One region of the Lactobacillus helveticus genome, then DNA from elsewhere that is predicted to be linked to it. Evidence: predicted binding sites of a transcription regulator. Region 1 holds the regulator's gene; the other holds the start of a gene.
The links. The regulator Rex, encoded in region 1, represses fermentation and respiration genes when NADH is low (regulators of the CRP and FNR family bind a similar motif). The targets are predictions, from matches to a motif close to TTGTGAANTANTTCACAA.

Region 1 (9,692 bases):
AACGGTCACGATGGATCTTAATTTTTACTATCAAGATATCGTTAGAGCCTGTTTTCCTAATGCACAGATTGTCATTGATCGCTTCCACATGATTCAGATGCTCACTCGATCATTCAATTCATTAAGAGTTCGAACCATGAAGACCTTTGACAAGAAATCCAGAGAGTATCAGCTGCTCAAATCTCCCTGGAAACTATATTTAAAAAAGTATGATGAACTCGAAAAGATTCATCCTCGCTATAATTGGCATTATAAAGATTGCCTAACTCAAGTGCAAGTAGTGATGGAGGGTATCGGTGCCAACACTACATTAGAAAACTCATATAATCTGATGCAGAGCTTTATTAAGGCGATTGAAGACGGCGATACTCAGAAAATTGAATCATTAATTGCCAGCAAAGATTCCATTGGAGCTTTAATGCATAAAACGCTGCTAACCTTCAAACATAATCTAAAAGCGGTACTCAACGGAGCAGCTTTGACTTACTCCAATGGCTGCCTTGAAGGCTTCAATCGCAAAATCAAACAAAATGAGCGAACAGCCTTCGGCTATTCTAACTTTATCAATCTTTTAACCAGAATTCGTTTAGAGGAAAACTTGTTTAAAGAAAAAGAACCAAACAGCCTTTTAATGTCCGCTTGATTCTATTCATTTACTCTCTATCAACAGGATTTCTTATAGAATGTCAAGCATTACTACATAGAAAAAAAGAGTATACTAAACATAACCCCAAAAGTCTAGTCTTTTGGCAGTTTTTAACTTATTACGTGCTAAGCATTTATTAATGTATTGCCTTAGAATAATTATAAAGTTGATGCGTGTGAACCAAATTTATAATAGTACGATTCAAATGATTAGCACATGCTATTAAAGCTACCTTGTCATGCTTGTTAAAAGGTGGCTTTTTTAATTTGTAATAGTAATCGATTAAATGATTTTTAATTTTACCCTGATTTCTTAACATACTTCGAATCATATCTGTTTCAACAGCTCTGCCTTGACTACTGCCTCTACGGTTAATAGTATCACCCTTACCGTATTTACCAGACTGATATCTGTTTAGATCTAGTCCTAGGAAAGCATTGAGTTGCTTATAATTATCAAAGCGGGCAAGATCACCAGTAAATCCAAGTAACAGCGCACTGTTTAATTGACCGGCTCCTGGAATACTGGAAATAACTTTAAAATTATTCAAAGAAACAGCTGTCTTAATTAATTTGCTCTGAAGATAGGCTATTTTTTTATTGTAACTTTCTATTTCGTCACAGTATTCTGAAATAATTTCAATCTCTAAAGAGTCTGCTGGAACGGCAGGATAAGAGTCTTTAGCTGCCAACCAAACTTGAGCACAATAATTTTGAATTACATTTTTGTGTATTCGTCTGCTTACAGATTTATAAACTCTATCAGTCATTTCTTTAAGAGTTAACCCCACTAAAAAATCAGGATGACAATACATTCTAAATATTTGAAGAGCTAAAACCGCATAAGCATTTTTGAAAATTTGATTTAACTCTGGAAAAGTAAGCTCTAAACTAGAGCGAAGAAAATTAAGTATTCTGGTTCTACATTTAATTAATTGCTTATATCTCAAAGATAAAATTCGTAAAGATTCATACGGTGAAGAAGATTGTTTATTACAATGATTCTTTATTTCTGCCAACTGTGTTTTACCCAATAAAGCTAACTTAAACGAATCATTTTTGTCAGTTTTATTTCTTCTCAATGAAGCAATCCTTAATTTTGCTTCTAAAGGATTTAGTTCATAAAACTTAACCTTTTTTCTTTTCAGATAAGTAGTAAGTTGAGCTGAGTAAACACCTGTAGTTTCAAATATTATTATCGTATTGAATTTAATATACGAACTTAATATTTGAAAGCCGCTCTTATTATGCTTAAACTTAAAAGCTACTTTTTCCGCTTCTTCTGTTATCAAAGTTGCATGACTTTCACCTTGACTAACATCAATACCAATAATATTCACCTAATCACCCCATTTTAATCGATTGAGGCAAATATTCATTTTCAGCTCCATTTCTTGATTACACGATCTCTGAGATCCACACCCTTAATCTAGTTCGATTGAAAATAAATATTTATGGGCCCGTTTGACAGTCGAATTCAATATTCCATTCTGTTGTCGACCTCAACCTCAATCTAAGTATAAGAAAAAAGGTAGATAAAAACATCGTCATGTTTCTATCTACCTTTATACTTTAGGGTGTTTGACAAAGAGCCACTTTTTATTCAAAATTATCCATTTCTTCAATTGCTTTTTCCCAAGCATTATTGGCATCATCTAGTTGTTTTTGAACATCAGATAATTGTTCTTGCAATGGCCCTAATTTATCAAAATTAGAGGCAATGTCTGGATTTGCCATTTCATTTTGAATGTTTTGTTCTTGCTCTTCAAGTTCTTCAATTTTTTGTTCAGCTTGGTCAATTGCACGCTGCAATTTTCTCTTTTGTGAATCACGTTGCTTTTGTTCCTGATAAGAAAGCTTTTGCTGGCTAACTTGTTTAGCAGGCTGAACTTCTGATGAAGAAGAAACAGCGGCTTCTTGTTTAGCTTTTTCGTCAAGATAGTAAGAATAATTACCATTATATATCTTGGCGTGTCCATCTCTGACAGAAACAATTTTGTTAGCTAATTGATTAATGAAGTAACGATCGTGGGAAACGAAGAGCAAAGTGCCATCGAAGTCTTTCAGTGCTTTTTCAAGAACTTCTTTTGCTTCAATGTCCAAGTGGTTAGTAGGTTCATCCATTAATAAGAAGTTATCATGTTCAAGAGAAAGGACTGTTAAAGTTAATCTGGCTTTTTGTCCACCTGATAGTTGCCCGACGGTCTTGTCAATATCCTTAGCAGTAAATAGGAAACTAGCTAAGATTGAACGAACATCGCGTTCTGGCATTGTTTTGTGACGGTCCCAGACAGTGTCCAAAACAGTTTTAGATGGATCAAGTCTTTGTAATTCTTGATCATAATAGCCGATATCTAGGGATGCACCATATTTAATAGAACCACCCTTAGGTTGCAATTGCTTCATAATAGTTTTAAGCAATGTGGATTTACCAATACCGTTTGGTCCAATAATAGCTACACGATCACCTTTATTAATTTGGAAGGAAATGTCACTGACCATTGTTTTATCAGGATAGCCAATAGTTAAATCATTTAGGATTAAAACTTCCTTACCAGAAGGGCGCTCGCTATTAAAATGAATGCGAACCTTGCTCTTATGCTTTGGTGGCTTAATGCGCTCAATTTTTTCTAGTTTTTTCCGCCGACTCTGAGCACGTTTGGTGGTAGTAGCTCTTACCAAATTCTTTTGGATAAATTCTTCGTCTTTTTTGATTTCAGCTTGTTGCTTTTCATAAGCTGCTTCTTGATCTTTATCACGTTGCTCACGTTGCATTACATAAGCAGAATAATTGCCTTTAAATGGAGTTAATTTACCAAATTGCAATTCGAAGATTTGAGTTGCTAAATGATCTAAGAAGTATTGATCGTGGGATACAACCAAAATTGCGCCGCTGTAGTTCTTCAAAAAGCCTTCCAACCAATCAAGCGTATCCAAGTCAAGATAGTTAGTAGGTTCGTCTAGTAAAAGCAGTGCCGGCTTACGCAAAAGCAATTTAACAAAAGCCAATCTAGTCTTTTCACCACCAGAAAGGCTACCAATCTTCTTTTGCCAGGTATCTTCTGGAAACTTAAATCCATTCAGGATGCTCTTAATATCTGATTGGTAGGTATAACCACCTTTTTGTTCAAAAGTAAATTGTTTTTGATCATATTGCTTAAGCAGTTCCTGATCTTCAGGATGCTCTGCAAGTTGTTCCTGCATATGAGTTAAACTTTTTGCTTCCTTTATTAAAGGTGCAAAAACGGATTCCATTTCATCCCAAATGGTTTTGTCTTCATTTAATGCATTTTCCTGAGCAATATAACCTACATCTATGCCCTTATTAACAGTAAATTCACCGTGTGTGGGTTCTTGCTCGCCTGTCATAATCTTTAATAGGGTAGTTTTACCAACCCCGTTGGGACCAACTAAACCGATTCGGGCATTAGAATCGATTGAAAAAGTAACATTTTTAAATAGAGTGTTGGCACCAAATTGTTGTTCTAAATCGTGTCCTTGTGCAATAATCATAATTTTTCACCTAATCATTATTCTACCATATGGCAGAAATTGATCGAATAGTAAATATATGTGAAAAATAATCTTTGTGAAAAATATATTTGGACAAATGCCATGTTAACAGGTATGATAGATATGCTTGATTGTGCATTCACAAACATGAAATACAGTTGGGGGCTTCTATTATGGATAGAATAAAAATTCCAAAAGCAACAGCAAAAAGATTACCTTTATATTATCGTTATTTGATTATTTTGAATGAAGAAGGCAAAGATAAAGTTTCTTCTACTGAATTATCTGAAGCAGTTCAAGTTGATAGTGCTTCAATTAGAAGAGATTTTTCATACTTCGGTGCTTTAGGTAAACGCGGATATGGCTATGATGTAAAGAATTTGCTTAGCTTTTTCAAAAAGATTTTGAATCAAGATACATTAACCAATGTTGCTTTAGTTGGTGTTGGTAACTTAGGAAGAGCGTTACTTAATTACAACTTTAAACGTAGCAACAATATTCGAATTTCTTGCGCTTTTGATATTAATAAGGAAATTACGGGTCGCATTTTAAGTGGCGTTCCTGTTTATGATATGAAAGACTTAAAGCAGCAATTGAGTGATCAGCAGATTTCGATTGCTATTTTGACGGTTCCTTCAACAGCTGCTCAAAAGACTACTGATGAAATGGTAGATGCAGGAGTTAAGGGTATTATGAACTTCACGCCAATTAGATTGTCAGCTCCAGCTAGCGTAAGAGTACAAAATGTTGACTTAGCAACAGAATTGCAAACTTTGATTTACTTCTTAGATTCTGAAAAACAAAAGAATGACGAATTATAATTGTAAAAGACTACTTTTCTGAATGAAAGGTAGTCTTTTTTTACCTCTTAGTCGTGAAAATTGACCACTTAGTTTAAATGGCTGGTTTTTGTACAAGATTCTTAGTTTAATGTAATTACGTTGAAGGGAGGGATGAAGCTTGAAGGTAAAATTAAATATTGATCCTAATCAAAAAGAAACAGAATTGGTAATCAATGCATCTGCACTGACACCGGAAATTGAGCAATTGTATCATGCTTTGCAAAAGCAAACGCCAAATTTAGAGCAGATCGAAGCTATCAAAGACAATGTTTCTTATTATTTGAATTTAAGCGACATCCTTTTCTTTGAAACTGACAGTAAAATCGTTATGGCTCATACTGCTAAGAATGCTTATCAGGTTAAGTATAAATTGTATGAGTTAGAAGATATATTAGGCGGTAATTTCATGAGAGTAGCTAAATCTACTATTTTGAATTTAGATAAAATATATGCTATTACTCGTTCAATTTCTAACTGTCAGATTAAATTTGAAGAATCATACAAAACGGTTTACATCTCACGGCATTATTATCGTGATTTGCGTAATCGTTTAGAGGAAAGAAGGAATTTTTAATGAGAGGTAAATTAGGACGAGCTTTTTGGGGTATCTTCTTTATTGCCTGTGCATTGTTTGTGGTTTTGAATCAAATGGGGATTTGGACTTACAAGCTTGGCTTTTGGGCTGCAGTTGGTACGGTGATTTTTGCAATTAGTTTATTAGATGGTTTAATTAATCGCCGAATCACTGAAAGTGTCTTTTCTATTGCTTTCATTTTAATGATTTTTGCTGAGCCACTGCATATTACCAGGTTAGTGCCTTGGACTATTTTGCTGGCAGCCGTACTGATTTCAATTGGATTGGGGATTATCTTTCGTAATCGATTTCATACGGTGGTTTATGCAAATAAGAAAATTAAAAACTTTAGGAACAAAAGAGAAGCTATTACAGATCATATCTTTACTGATACGGTAAGCAAGGAACAGGGCGCTCATGTAGTGGTTGATCAAACTATGTCAGATACTTCTCGTTATATTCATTCAAAAGAACTTGAAACGATTGATGTGAATGCCAAAATGAGTGATGTTAACTTGTATTTGGATGATGCTCAAGCAGCAAATGAAACAGTCACAATGAACGTTAATTTAACAATGACAGATTTGACGATTTACTTACCATTATCATGGCAGGTAGAAAGCAATATGGCATCTACTTTTATGTCAGGTGATTTTGAAATTGATGGTACATCTAATGGCGGAGGACCCACTTTAATTATTCAGGGACGTTCAAATATGAGTGATATTAAAATAGAATATGTCTAAAAAAATAAGGCTTGGAAATCTCCAAGCCTTATTTTCATGCGGTTGTTAAGCTTTTAATTAGTTTAACAGGTAAGATGTACTGCTTTTTATTTAGCTCTTTATTAGGATCGCTAATTCGTTGAAGTAAGAGTTTAACTAACAAAATTGCCATATCGTTGATAGGTTGAGCAATTGTTGATAATTCAGAATGGTAAGTTTGAATTTGCTTAGTACCATCAAAACCAATTACTTTTAAATCTTCAGGTACTTTTAATCCTAACTTTCGTGCTTCTTGCAAAACCAAGATCGCAGTCAAATCATCGGTGCAGACAACGCCATCAGGATGATCATTTTGTAGCATCTCGTGAATAGTGATATTTTTCAACAATGTAGAATCAGAAAATGCTACTGAACAAATGTGAGGAGTGAAATCCAAATTTTCAGCTTCATTTAAATAAGCTTTTAATCGTTGATCTGTAGGGTTGCCTTTTAATTGCTTGTTTCCTAAAAAGAAAATTTTATGACAACCGCTTTGAATTAAATCATGTACTGCTAATTTAATTCCTTGATAATTATCACAACTAACGATAGGTACGTTTTCTGATAATTTACGGTCAAAAGAAACAATAGGCAATCCTAATTCTTGGTATTCTTCAATTCCTAAATTATGAGCTCCAGCAATAATACCATCAACTTGGTTGGCTAAGAGCATCTTTAGATAAGCACGTTCTTTTTCTTTATCTCTTTGAGCGTTGCAAAGAATTACCTTATATCCCTTTTCGAATAAAATGCTTTCGATATCTTGAATTAGCTCCGCAAAAAAAGGATTGGTTATTTCTGGGAAAATCAATCCAATTAATTTCATTTTTTTGCCTTGAAGTGATCGAGCTAGGGAATTAGGTTGATAATTTAATTCTTTCATGGCTGCAAAAACTTTATGTTTAGTTTTGTCGCTCAGATAGCCATGATTGTTAATTACTCGAGAGACAGTTGTTACTGAAACACCAGCTTTTTGTGCAACATCTGTCAATTTTACTGCCATAATATCATCTTATTAAAGAATCGGTTCCATATTGTAGAAAGTTCCTTGATAATTTGTATCTTGATCAAATTCAATTCGTTGGTTAGCTGGATCAGTAAAGAATCTGCCAGTTAAAACATGTTCACCATCATTGACGAAAATTTCTACTAATGAGTGGTCGACAAAAATATCAAGTTTTAAGTCTTCATGTGGAGTAAAACTTGTAGATCTAGTAGTTCCATAGTCAACTGCTACTTGTTTACCAGCCTTGGAGCGATTTAAAGTTAATTTCCCGGTTTTAGTATCAAACTTGATTTGCAGACTTTCGCTTAAATCATCGTTAGCAGCAAGATGTAAACTGCCAGTTTGGTTAGCTGAAATATTTAATTTTAATTCATATTGGCCAGTGGTATTTTCTTTAATTGTCTTACCACTAACTTTTTCTGCGTGACGACGTAATGACTTGATAGTTTCAACAGGTTGTTGGAACAATTTGCCATCGTGGATACTTAATTTCTTAACTTGACTTAAGCAGTTAGCCCAATTTTCATCATCAGTTGGATAGGTAGTATCAGGCAAACCAACCCAGCTTACTTCATCTGCAGTACCATCAGGAGCATTAAATGCTTGAGTAGCATAAACATCGAATCCTTCGTCGAGATTTTGTAAAGGACCTGGGTTGATTAAACGATGGTTTTCAAAATCGATATCATCGGCAATCACATACATGTTAGGGTAAATGTCATCGTAGTCGGCAATCTTTTTATCCAAGCCTTGAGGACAGAAAATTACTACGACCTTACCACCGACACGCACGATGTTAGGACATTCAATCATGTAGCCTAAATCATGATCTGATAAGTTTAAGAAGCCTAATTCTTCCCAGTTCTTGAGATCCTTGGATTTCCAAACATCAATATGACCGTGCTTTTCAGCCTTGTCTTGTGCACCTAAAATTGCATAGTAGGTGTCATTTTCTTTAAGAATTTGAGGATCACGAAAATGTTCAGTGATGTGATCAGGATTCTTGAATAAAACAGTTTTATCTTTGACTACGCCATCTTTATCCATCCAAGCACCAATTTGGTAAGGGGTACGAACCCAATTTTTATCACGGTGATTACCTGTGTACATTAAGAATAATTTGCCGTCGATTTCACGAGCAGAACCTGAGTAGGCACCCTGAGAATCAGCCTTGCTGTCAGGTTTAACAGCTAAACCAAGATTGATCCAGTGAACTAAATCGTTTGACTTGAAATGTACCCAGGATTTAAGACCGTGAACGGCACCAAATGGATATGATTGGTAAAATAGGTGATATTCACCATTAAAGTAAGAAAATCCATTTGGATCATTAACTAAACCTGAGATAGGATGCAAATGGTAATGCATTTGATAAGCAGAATTTGCGGCCTCTGCCTGCAAGTCGCGCAAGGTTTCAGCATCCCATTTACTATAAGGTAAATAACGTTTTTCTCTTGTCCATTTCATAATTTCTACCTCCGTGTAAGCGTTATCTTTAATTTGTATTTTAGTAGATAATGAAAAATGTGTCAAACGTTTATCATATTTTATATAAGTAAAATTGGCTTATTAATGCATAAGTCTGTAAAATAAATAAAGAAATTTATGTCAAACGATTGACATATTTCATGAATTCGTTATCATAGTTAGTGAATCGAGAATAAAACGTTTACATGAAGGAAACAAATATGGACCACAAAAAGGTGGCTGAACGAATAATTAAAGATGTGGGCCGCGATAATATTATTGCTGGTGCACACTGTGCTACTCGTTTGCGTTTAGTTTTAAAAGATGACTCAAAGGTTGACCAAAAGGCATTGGACAATGATCCAGATGTTAAAGGTACTTTTAAGACCAATGGTCAATATCAGGTAATTATTGGGCCAGGGGATGTTAATGATGTTTACGATGAATTCATTAAGATCACTGGTTTGAAAGAATTATCAACTGACGATTTGAAGAAGGTTGCTGCAGAAGGTCAAAAGAAGAACCCAGTAATGGACTTCATTAAACTTTTGTCTGACATCTTCGTTCCAATCATTCCAGCCTTAGTTGCTGGTGGTTTGTTGATGGCTTTGAACAACTTCTTGACTTCACCAGGATTATTTGGTTCTAAGTCAGTTGTTCAAATGGCTCCTAATATTGCCGGCCTTTCAAACATGATTCAAGTTATGTCAGCCGCTCCATTTATCTTCATGCCAATTCTGGTAGGTATGTCGGCGGCCAAACGGTTCGGAGCTAACCAATTCTTAGGTGCTACAATCGGTATGATTATGACCACACCTAACTTGGGTGGTGCTACTAAGTTCTGGGATATTTTTGGTTTACATGTTGCACAAACTAACTAC
Region 2 (9,692 bases), 900 kb from region 1:
ACGAACAGCTTTTGGCTATTCCAATTTTACCAATCTTTTAACCAGAATTCGTTTAGAGGAAAACTTGTTTAAAGAAAACATACTAACCTAGTGTTGGATTATGAATCGACGGATTCATGATCTGGCACTTTTTATTTTGTCTAAAATAGAAAGTGAAGATAAAGCAAATAAAGTCTTGGTTCTTTTGGACGTGTAACGTCGCAAAGAAAACGGACTGCTTTACCGCCTATTTATAAGTCTCTTCGAAGTCTGTGGGCACTTGATGCCGAGTTCAGAAAATGAGAATTAATAGGTTGATAAAACTGTTTGTCTTCACTTGGAGGTTAGAATGATGAAACAAAATATTATCTTTGGCATTGATGTTAGCAGTAAATCGTCTACAGTTTGTGTAGTAATTGATCGAATTAAGCAAGGTGAAACCTTTAAGATTACTAATGATTCCTTTGGCTATCAAGATCTATTGGATCGTTTAAATCAATACTTGATCACGCCTTTAGTAGTTTTTGAAGCTACGGGAGTTTATTCATTGAGTTTACAGGCTTTTTTAGAAGATTATCATATCAAGTATTTAAAGCTTAATCCCTTAAAGGCTAAGAAGCTGATGGACAATAATCTAAGGCATAATAAAACCGATAAAGTTGATACTTATCGGTTAGCTTTAATTCAATTCAATGCGCCACAAAAATTGCGTGCTCCTCAACCTAAGGAATATCATGAACTGCAAAATGCGAGTCGTTATTACGAAGAGCTTACTCAAGCCCTGATAATCAATAAAAATCAGCTCCATCGTAATTTGCAGTCTACTTTTCCTCAGATAGAGAGTATCCTTTCAACTTCATCTGGCAGAGTTTATTGGACGATTGTCAGCTTATTCCCGCATGCCCAATATGTTTTAAATCACAATGAAAACCAGGTCTTTCAAAGTTTGTTGGCCATTTCAGGAATTGGCAGACAAAGAGCTCATTATTTAACAACTAGGCTCTATGCCTTAGCCAGACAAGCTTATCCATATGACAATGAAAGCAGTATTACTATTCGAGCAATTCAGCGTAATATTGCCAATTTGCTTTCTCTAAGTGCCGAAAGAGATAATGTGATCAATTATATGGAAAAGCTTGCTATGCAAGCAAATGCACGGTCTTTGAATATCTATGAGAGTATTCCTGGCATTGCCAAAACTACTGCTGTTAGGTTGGTAGCCGAATTAGGTGATTTAAGACGGTTTGATACTTCAGCCCAAATTGATGCCTTTGTTGGCATTGATCCAGGCCGCTATCAATCAGGTGAAAAGGACAGTCATTTAGGAATAACCAAACATGGCAATCACTTAGCTAGAAAGATTCTTTATCGAACAATTACTCAAATGGAAACTGTCAAAGCTACTCAGCCTTGTCATATCACTGATTATTATGATAAGAAAAAACGATCTTCAAATAGCCGGGGCTATAAGAAAATCGCCATTGCATCAGTTCATAAACTGATACGTACAATGTTTGCTCTTATCAAACATGATCAATTATATGATTACAACGTAGCCACACATAACCAAAGACTTTAGTTGAAATCAAATGATCAACTTCAGTATAACAACCTATGAAAAAACTACAGTACTCATAGGCTTATTTGTGTTACATATAATTATTAATAAATTTAGTTTTCTAACTTAATTAGCTTCATTCGTACCAATAATTCTAATAAAATAATCTATTAAATTATTGATATTACTTGACTTAAGGTAGAAAAAGAACCAAACAGCCTTTTAATGACTGCCTGATTCTATTCATTTACTCTCTATCAACAGGATTTGACAAAGAGCCTATTTTATTAGCGATTACTTATATTATTTCTTAAGAGAGCCAGATTCATATAGCTTTTCGTAAAGATCTACCATTTCTCCAGCTAAATCTCTAAAGGTAATAGCATTCATCAAGTGGTCTTGTGAGTGTACCACTAATAAAGTGACGTGCATATGGTCACCTTGTGCTTCTTTGGTAAGCATGTTGGTTTGTGAGTTGTGAGCTTCAAGAAGTGATTTGTCACTTTCCTTAAGTTTTTCACGTGCACCTTCAATATCGCCCTTCTTAGCAAGACGAATTGCTTCAAAGGCTAAACTTTTTGCGTTACCACCATTAGCAATAAGGCCCATAGCAGCCATTAATGTTTCTTGTTCCTTTTGCTCTGGAGTTTGCTTTTCTTCTGCCATAAATCTGTCTCTCCTTTAATTAGTCAATTAACCCTTAATCATTTTTTCGGCTTGAGCCAAAACGTTCTTACCGTTCATCATACCGTAATCTTGCATGTTGATAACAGCTAAAGGAATGTCCTTACCGTCTTTACCCTTGCCTTTAACTTTGTTTTCGAAGTCACCCTTCATGTAACTTATTTGAGGCCCAAGAAGAACACAGTCAATTTCCTTTTGTGCAATCTTCTCATCAGCTTCTGCAGCTGGGCAAGCAAAGATTTCTGCATCAATGCCTTGTTCCTTAGCAGCTTCTTGCATCTTAGTTACCAAAAGTGAAGTACTCATACCTGCACTACAATTTAACATAATAGTTTGTTCAGCCATAATATAAAATCCCCCTGATCATTACGTTTTATATTTAAATCTCTTTTATTGATCTACGCCAATTATTATAAAACGCTTTCATTAGTTTGTAAACAAAAATATATACTTTTGTTCAATTCTCACCAAATATTATGCACCACTTGTATGCATTTTCAAATACATACCGGTTACATGTAAAGCATACCACTTCACTTATGAAATTGCTTACAATTTTTATAGAAATATTAGGAACCGCTTACATAAATATACAAAAAACTGGTAAAATAGCAATGTAATAATTTCCTTTACATTAGAAAGGAGGCTTACCTTGAGTCGTTATCAAGAAATAGCCAATGATATAGAAAAAGATATTTATTGAAAAAGATATTATTGAAAAAAAGTATATTAGGCAACTGCCTGAACAATTCGATTTGGCTAAAAAATATCACACTAGTCGCATAACTATTGTCCATGCACTTAAAATTTTGCAAAATAAAAAATTAATCAAAGCAGTTAAGGGACATGGTACTTTCATCACCAACAAGTCGATTCCTGATATATTCCTAAACTCCGGCGTTAACGAACATGGTGGTTTTACTAAACATGTTAATAGCGCTTTTCAACTAACTAGCAATGTAATTTCTTTTAACATCAGAAAGCCAAGTGCTGAAGAATGCAAAGCGCTGTGCTTGGATAAAAATGACGAAGTTTACGACATTATTAGGCAGCGTATCCTAAATGGAAAGCCTGCTAGATTGGAATATACGATAATGCCTATCAAGCGCATTCCTGGCATCACCATCGATATTCTTCATCAATCCGTTTATTCCTATATCCAAAATGAACTAGGTCTTAAAATTGGCAAAGACAATCGCGTTATCACTGCCGAAAAATCCGATGCCTATGACATGAAATACCTTGATTGTGCTAATGACGATCCTGTTTTGTGCATTCAGCAAAAAGCATTCCTAGAAGATGGTCGCCTATTCGAACTATCAGAATCGCGCAATCGCTATGATCGAGGAGCTTTAACAGTCAACGGTGATTAAATTCAACTTGATTTTAAAAATTCACTGTGTCAGAATGGCTATTGTAAACGCTCACAGTTACATACAGAAAGAGAGGAATTAATTAATGTATTCAGCAAAAATGCCAAAAAACTTTTTATGGGGTGGCGCTGTAGCTGCTCACCAACTTGAAGGTGCTTGGAAAGAAGGCGGCAAAGGAGTTTCTGTTGCCGATGTTATGACTGTTGGTTCTGCTACTAAACCACGTGAAATCACTGATGGCGTGCTTCCAGGCAAGAACTATCCTAACCACTCAGCTATTGATTTCTACCACCACTACAAGGAAGATATTAAGTTAATGGCTGAAATGGGCTTTAAAGCTTTCAGAACTTCCATTGCTTGGACTAGAATTTTCCCTAATGGTGACGAAAAAGAACCTAATGAAGAAGGTTTGAAGTTTTATGACGATTTATTTGATACCTGTCATAAATATGGCATTGAGCCTGTAATTACCCTCTCCCACTTTGAAATGCCATTCAACCTTGCTAAGAACTACGGTGGTTTTACCAATCGTAAGGTAATCGACTTCTTTGTACGTTTTGCAGAAGTTTGCTTCAAGCGTTACAAGAACAAGGTTAAGTACTGGATGACTTTCAACGAAATCGATAATCAATCAGCATTTAACAATGACTTCTTAATGGCTACTAACTCAGGCATTCTTTTCAAGGATGGTATGACTGACCATGATAAGGAAGCTGCAATGTATCAAGCTGGGCACTACGAATTAGTTGCTTCCGCATTAGCTGTTAAGATTGGCCACAAGATCAACCCTAACTTCCAAATTGGTTGTATGATCAACTACTCACCTGTTCGTCCACTTACTCCATCAAGTGACGATGTTCTTTTAGCTGATAAATGGGAACAACGTCGTGATTGGTTCTCAGACGTTCACGTTTTTGGTGAATATCCAAATGCAGTTGAAGCTTATATTGAAAGAAATGGCTACCGTCCTGACATCACTGATGAAGACAGAATTGTCTTAAAGGAAGGTACCGTTGACTATGTTGGCTTCAGCTACTACCAAACTACTACAGTTTCAAGCGAAGAAGTTAAGCCTGATGACTTAACTGATTTGGCAAAAGCTGTAGCTAAGAACCCTACTTTGAAGCGTAGTGACTGGGGTTGGGAAATTGACCCAGAAGGTTTGAGAATTGCCTTAAACCAATTGCAAGATCGTTACCACAAGCCACTATTCATCGTTGAAAATGGTCTTGGTGCTTACGACAAGGTTGAAAACGGCAAGGTTCATGATGACTACAGAATCGACTACTTAAGAAACCACATTTCAGAAATGGAAAAGGCTGTTGAACTCGATGGTATCGACTTAATGGGTTACCTTCCATGGGGATGCATCGACTTAGTTTCTGCTGGTACTGGTCAAATGGACAAGCGTTACGGCTTTATCTATGTTGATAAGAATGATGCCGGTGAAGGTACCTTAGCACGTTCACGTAAGGATTCATTCTTCTGGTACAAGAAGGTCATCGAATCAAACGGTAAAGACTTAGACTAATACAATTATTAAACTACCAAAAAAGAGTTAGATTAGATTCTATTTAACTCTTTTTCTTTATGCTTTTTTAACTCATCATGGCAAATCATTGCCAGCTGCTAAATACAGATCATACCATTCCTGTTTGGTTAACTGAATGTCGCTGCCAGCTGCGGAATCCGCAATATGCTTAGGATTCATGGAGCCAACTAAAATCTGTATTTGTCCAGGACAACGCAGAATCCAACTAGCAGCAATTGCATTTTTACCTACTTGATAATGCTCAACTAACTTTTCTAATTCTTCATTCAGCTGAGGGAACTTCGGATTATTGATGAACGTCCCTTCAAACATCCCATATTGGAATGGTGACCAGCACTGCAAAGTTATTTTGTCCCTTAATAAATAATTCCACGTTTGTCCATCATGATCTACTGATTTGGACTTGCAATGTATCAAAAGCCTCTGCCACTTCTTCCGGATTCATCAAAATATCAGGTCGATGCAAAACTAAACTATCTAAGTAATCGATTTGCATTCTTTCTAAGATACCATCTACGGCAGTTAAAATATGCTTTTTAGAAAAATCATAACGTTTTCCTGGCACAATGCCTGTTTTAGATTGGATAAACAACTTATCTCAACTAATTTTAGTTTGCTTCAATGCTTGACCAAAAACGGTCTCTGATTTTCCTCCGCCATATATATCAGCTGAATCGATGAAATTAATTCCTTCTCCAGAAGCTGCACTAATTGCATCCGCCGCTTCTGTTACATTTTTTTGATCCATCCGCATAATGCCAAGCGCCATAGCTGGAATAGAGAGCGTAGATGGTCCCACTTTGATTTGTTTCATAATTATTGCCTTTCTAAGTATTTCAATATTCTTATTATAAGATTAATGTAAGCGGTTTTGCTAATATTTCAAATTAAAATTCTTTTTGTTAATTAGACCATGTTAAAATGAAGGTAATTAGTTAGAAAGGTTCAAAAAATGAAACAAATATATTTTAATCATGATGGTAACATTGACGATTTAGTATCTTACCTGCTTCTTTTACAAGCTCCTGATATCAAATTATTAGGTGTCGGTGCAATTGATGCAGACGGTTTTATCGATCCTTCTGTTGCAGCATGCCGCAAGATGACTGATCTCTTTAACTTGCGCGGAGATGAATTGGCTGTAGCACGTTCAAACTCAAGAGCTGTCAACCAATTCCCACACGATTGGCGTATGGCTACCTACTCTTTTAACTATTTACCTATTTTGAACGAAAAGGGTTCAGTCGATACCCCGCAAGCTGAATTGCCTGCTCACCTTGATATGGTTTAGAAACTTAAGCATGCAAAAGAACCCGTCACTTTAATCATGACTGGTCCTTTAACAGACTTGGCACGTGCTCTTGACGTTGATCCAGATATCGAACAACATATTAAGAAGCTTTACTGGATGGGCGGCTCTCTTGATGGTCATGGTAACGTAGCTATGGTTAACGCAGATGGCAGCCAAGAATGGAATTCATTCTGGGATCCATACGCTGTTAAGCGCGTCTTTGATTCTAATATTCCTATTCAAATAGTGGGACTTGAAAGTACTGAAGAAATTCCATTAAATGATGAATTGCGTCAACACTGGGCAAGTTTACGTAAATATCCAGCAATGGATTTAGTTGGTCAAGGCTACAGCTTGATTATTTCGATTCCTTCCGCTGAGCTTTACCTTTGGGACGTACTTACTACTGTCAGTGCTTTATACCCAGAAGTTGTTGAGAGTGAAAAGGCTAAGGCAACGGTCATTACCGACGGCATGAGTGCTGGTAGCTTTAGACGTGATCCTAACGGCCGTGAAGTTGACATCGTTACTAAAGCAAATAAGGAGTTATTCTTCCAAAAGATGGATGAAATTCTTGAAAGAACTAAATAATCTCACTGTATATAAAGAAAGCATCCCAATTTAGGGATGCTTTTTACTTAACTTATCTTTATTATATTGCTTTAATAAACTTTTTATACAGAATTACAGCAATCCATGCCGAAATAAATGATGGCAAAATAACCACAACTATCAAATTAGGATCCAAGAAATTACCTACTCGAATGAAATGCGTAATCGAACTAATATGCTTAATATTGCTGAAAATTGCCTGGTAAACCGTCACATAGATAAGCGACCATTGAATGTAATATTCAACTAAAGTCAAAGTCGTAGTCGAGAATTTAAATACATGGGCGGCCAGACGCATAGCCCAATAGATAAACATCCCGGAAAGCACCACAAATGCAGCTAGCAGTAAGAAAAGGTTGCCCAAGTTTACATGATCCTTATTCTGCATTAACAGATACGCAATTATGAAAAAGAGCAAAAAATTAATCGTACTGAAGAAAATTTGGACAATAAATAAAATTGCCGCCTTCAGGAATTCAAATTTATGCTCTGATCGAAAAAGCGCAATTATCAATACGATAATTGCACCAATAACAAAATACGTTGTAACGTGCATTAATCTTCCTCTACTTTGTCGCCTGTTTTAAAGCATCCGCAACTGCTTCTTTAACCCCGTTTGAAGTAAAAGTTTCACCACTTACAGCATCAATATCTGCAGATTGATTAGCCAAAATTTCATTTTTTAATTGTTTTTCTGCTTTTTGACCATATTGTGGAGTTTCCGTAGATAAATCTAAATCTACAGCAGCAATTTTTTGATCTTTAATAGTTAATTTTGCTTTAACAAATCCTGCCATGCCTCTTGCCTCAGCATCATATGTTCCATCTTTTAACATAAAAATTCCCCTTTTAAAATAAAAAACACTCTTATATACATTGTACATATATATGAGAGTATTTTCTTGAAAAAATATGAAGATATTGTCATAAGTATACCATTAATCATCGATAACTGATATACTTATGTGCGGGTTATAATTTCTATAAGTCCTTATTATAATCCATCCTTGGCAGGTAGTTGAATCCCCTTCTACCTGCTTTTTATTACAGCATATAATAACAGCTGTTGTTAAATAACTAAAAAAGTTTTTTTACGCTATCTGTCAACAGTTACGTTAGAATTGTAAAGGGAGTTATAGTTTTTCAATTGAAGAGGTAAAACATGTATCCAGATAATAATATTCTTACATATTTAAAATGGCGTGGAGACATTGACTTTAGTACATCGCCTTTCAATGATATTGATGCACTTGTTTTATCTATTTTTTCTTATCTTGAATTGCACGATATTGTTAGTGGCGATGCTAAAACAATTACGGTGGATGAAGCTGCTAAATTATACTTTGCCGATGATCACCCACGCAATGATAACTTGCAATATCAAGAATTATTTAAATTAATGGCTCAGGCTGAACGCTTTAAAAATGCACGCCTATCCTACTTTGTTAGTACGTTAACTGAACACACTCAGTTTAGTGCTATCAAGATTGAATTGACCGATGGAACTAATTTTATCGCCTTTCGTGGTACTGACGATTCACTTGTTGGTTGGAAAGAAGACTTTGAAATTAGTTTCAGGATCACTGTTGCACAAAAGCAAGCAGTGAAACTACTTGAGCGCATTTTAAAGGCGGATGATCAAGATTATTATCTTGGTGGTCATTCTAAAGGCGGCAATTTAGCCGAATATGCGGCCATTAATATCGAGCCTAAGCTTCGTAAGCGAATCAAACGTATCTACACTTTCGACTCTCCTGGCATTGCCGAAGAAGTCGGCGCACAGCTTCCTTTAAAATATTTGCAAAATACATTAAGAAGATTCGTGCCAGAGTTCAGTGTTATCGGGCGCCTATTTGAACCTGAAGGCATTCATCCTACTATTGTTAACAGTACTCGCAATAACTTGAGTCAACATGATGCCTTTAGTTGGCAAATCATTGGTTCTAGTTTTGATACTAAACGGCATAGAAATCCACAATCCAAGGTTTACAACCAACTGATTAACCAATGGATTGGAAATGCCATACTTGAGGAACGAGAAGCTTTGACTAACGATCTCTTTTCTGCCTTAGGAGCAGGAGGTGCCACCAAGATTAACGAATTAGACAAAAATGGGTTTGGCGGTTTTGGCGCTATTCTTTTATCATTTACTAATTCTTCTCGTAGAACTCGATTTGTCTTTGGCTCTTTATTTTCATCAATTTGGCAAACAATTAAAAGTCGTCATTTGACTAAAGTATTATTCTCAACTGATACAATTGTCGGTTGGATCCTAATTGTGCTAGGTATTATCAGTTTAACAATGCCACAATATGCATTACGTGCATTCGGAGCTTTAGTAGCATTCGCCGGAATCGGTTTTAGTGTTCACCAAATCTTGGATACTGCTAATTCCAGCTTAAAAGCAAAACAAAAACAATTCTTCATTATTTCTTATCTAGTTGTTTTTGCCCTCTCTACGGCTTTGATTTCTAATAACCGTTTATTAATTTTCTTAGCACACTATTTCTTAGGACTGTTTTTAATTATTTATTCCTATGTCAGATTACGACAATTAATTCTTCACAGAATTTCTGGAGTTTTTCATATTACGGTTGTAGCAACTGAAGCAGTCATCGCATTTGCTCTAGGAATTATCGTTAT

Region 2: AADV52_RS04265 (FMN-binding protein) is a predicted target of Rex. The motif match lies at 8,116-8,133, and genes of this name have one in related genera.

What each region holds. Positions count from the first base shown of each region.
Region 1 covers NZ_CP151471.1:2,041,321-2,051,012, forward strand. The annotation lists gene AADV52_RS10430 (ISL3 family transposase) at 1-643, shown strand, start outside; gene AADV52_RS10435 (IS110 family transposase) at 783-1,985, opposite strand; gene AADV52_RS10440 (ABC-F family ATP-binding cassette domain-containing protein) at 2,245-4,158, opposite strand; gene AADV52_RS10445 (redox-sensing transcriptional repressor Rex) at 4,332-4,979, shown strand; gene AADV52_RS10450 (LytTR family DNA-binding domain-containing protein) at 5,119-5,574, shown strand; gene AADV52_RS10455 (LiaF transmembrane domain-containing protein) at 5,574-6,320, shown strand; gene AADV52_RS10460 (LacI family DNA-binding transcriptional regulator) at 6,355-7,341, opposite strand; gene AADV52_RS10465 (sucrose-6-phosphate hydrolase) at 7,354-8,811, opposite strand; gene AADV52_RS10470 (sucrose-specific PTS transporter subunit IIBC) at 9,033-9,692, shown strand, end outside.
Region 2 covers NZ_CP151471.1:820,797-830,488, forward strand. The annotation lists partial or broken gene AADV52_RS04220 (ISL3 family transposase) at 1-91, shown strand, start outside; gene AADV52_RS04225 (IS110-like element ISLhe4 family transposase) at 329-1,558, shown strand; gene AADV52_RS04230 (PTS lactose/cellobiose transporter subunit IIA) at 1,841-2,203, opposite strand; gene AADV52_RS04235 (PTS sugar transporter subunit IIB) at 2,231-2,566, opposite strand; partial or broken gene AADV52_RS04240 (GntR family transcriptional regulator) at 2,874-3,594, shown strand; gene AADV52_RS04245 (6-phospho-beta-glucosidase) at 3,680-5,125, shown strand; partial or broken gene AADV52_RS04250 (aldo/keto reductase family oxidoreductase) at 5,201-5,960, opposite strand; partial or broken gene AADV52_RS04255 (nucleoside hydrolase) at 6,099-7,028, shown strand; gene AADV52_RS04260 (SA1002 family membrane protein) at 7,090-7,605, opposite strand; gene AADV52_RS04265 (FMN-binding protein) at 7,616-7,885, opposite strand; gene AADV52_RS04270 (Mbeg1-like protein) at 8,212-9,692, shown strand, end outside.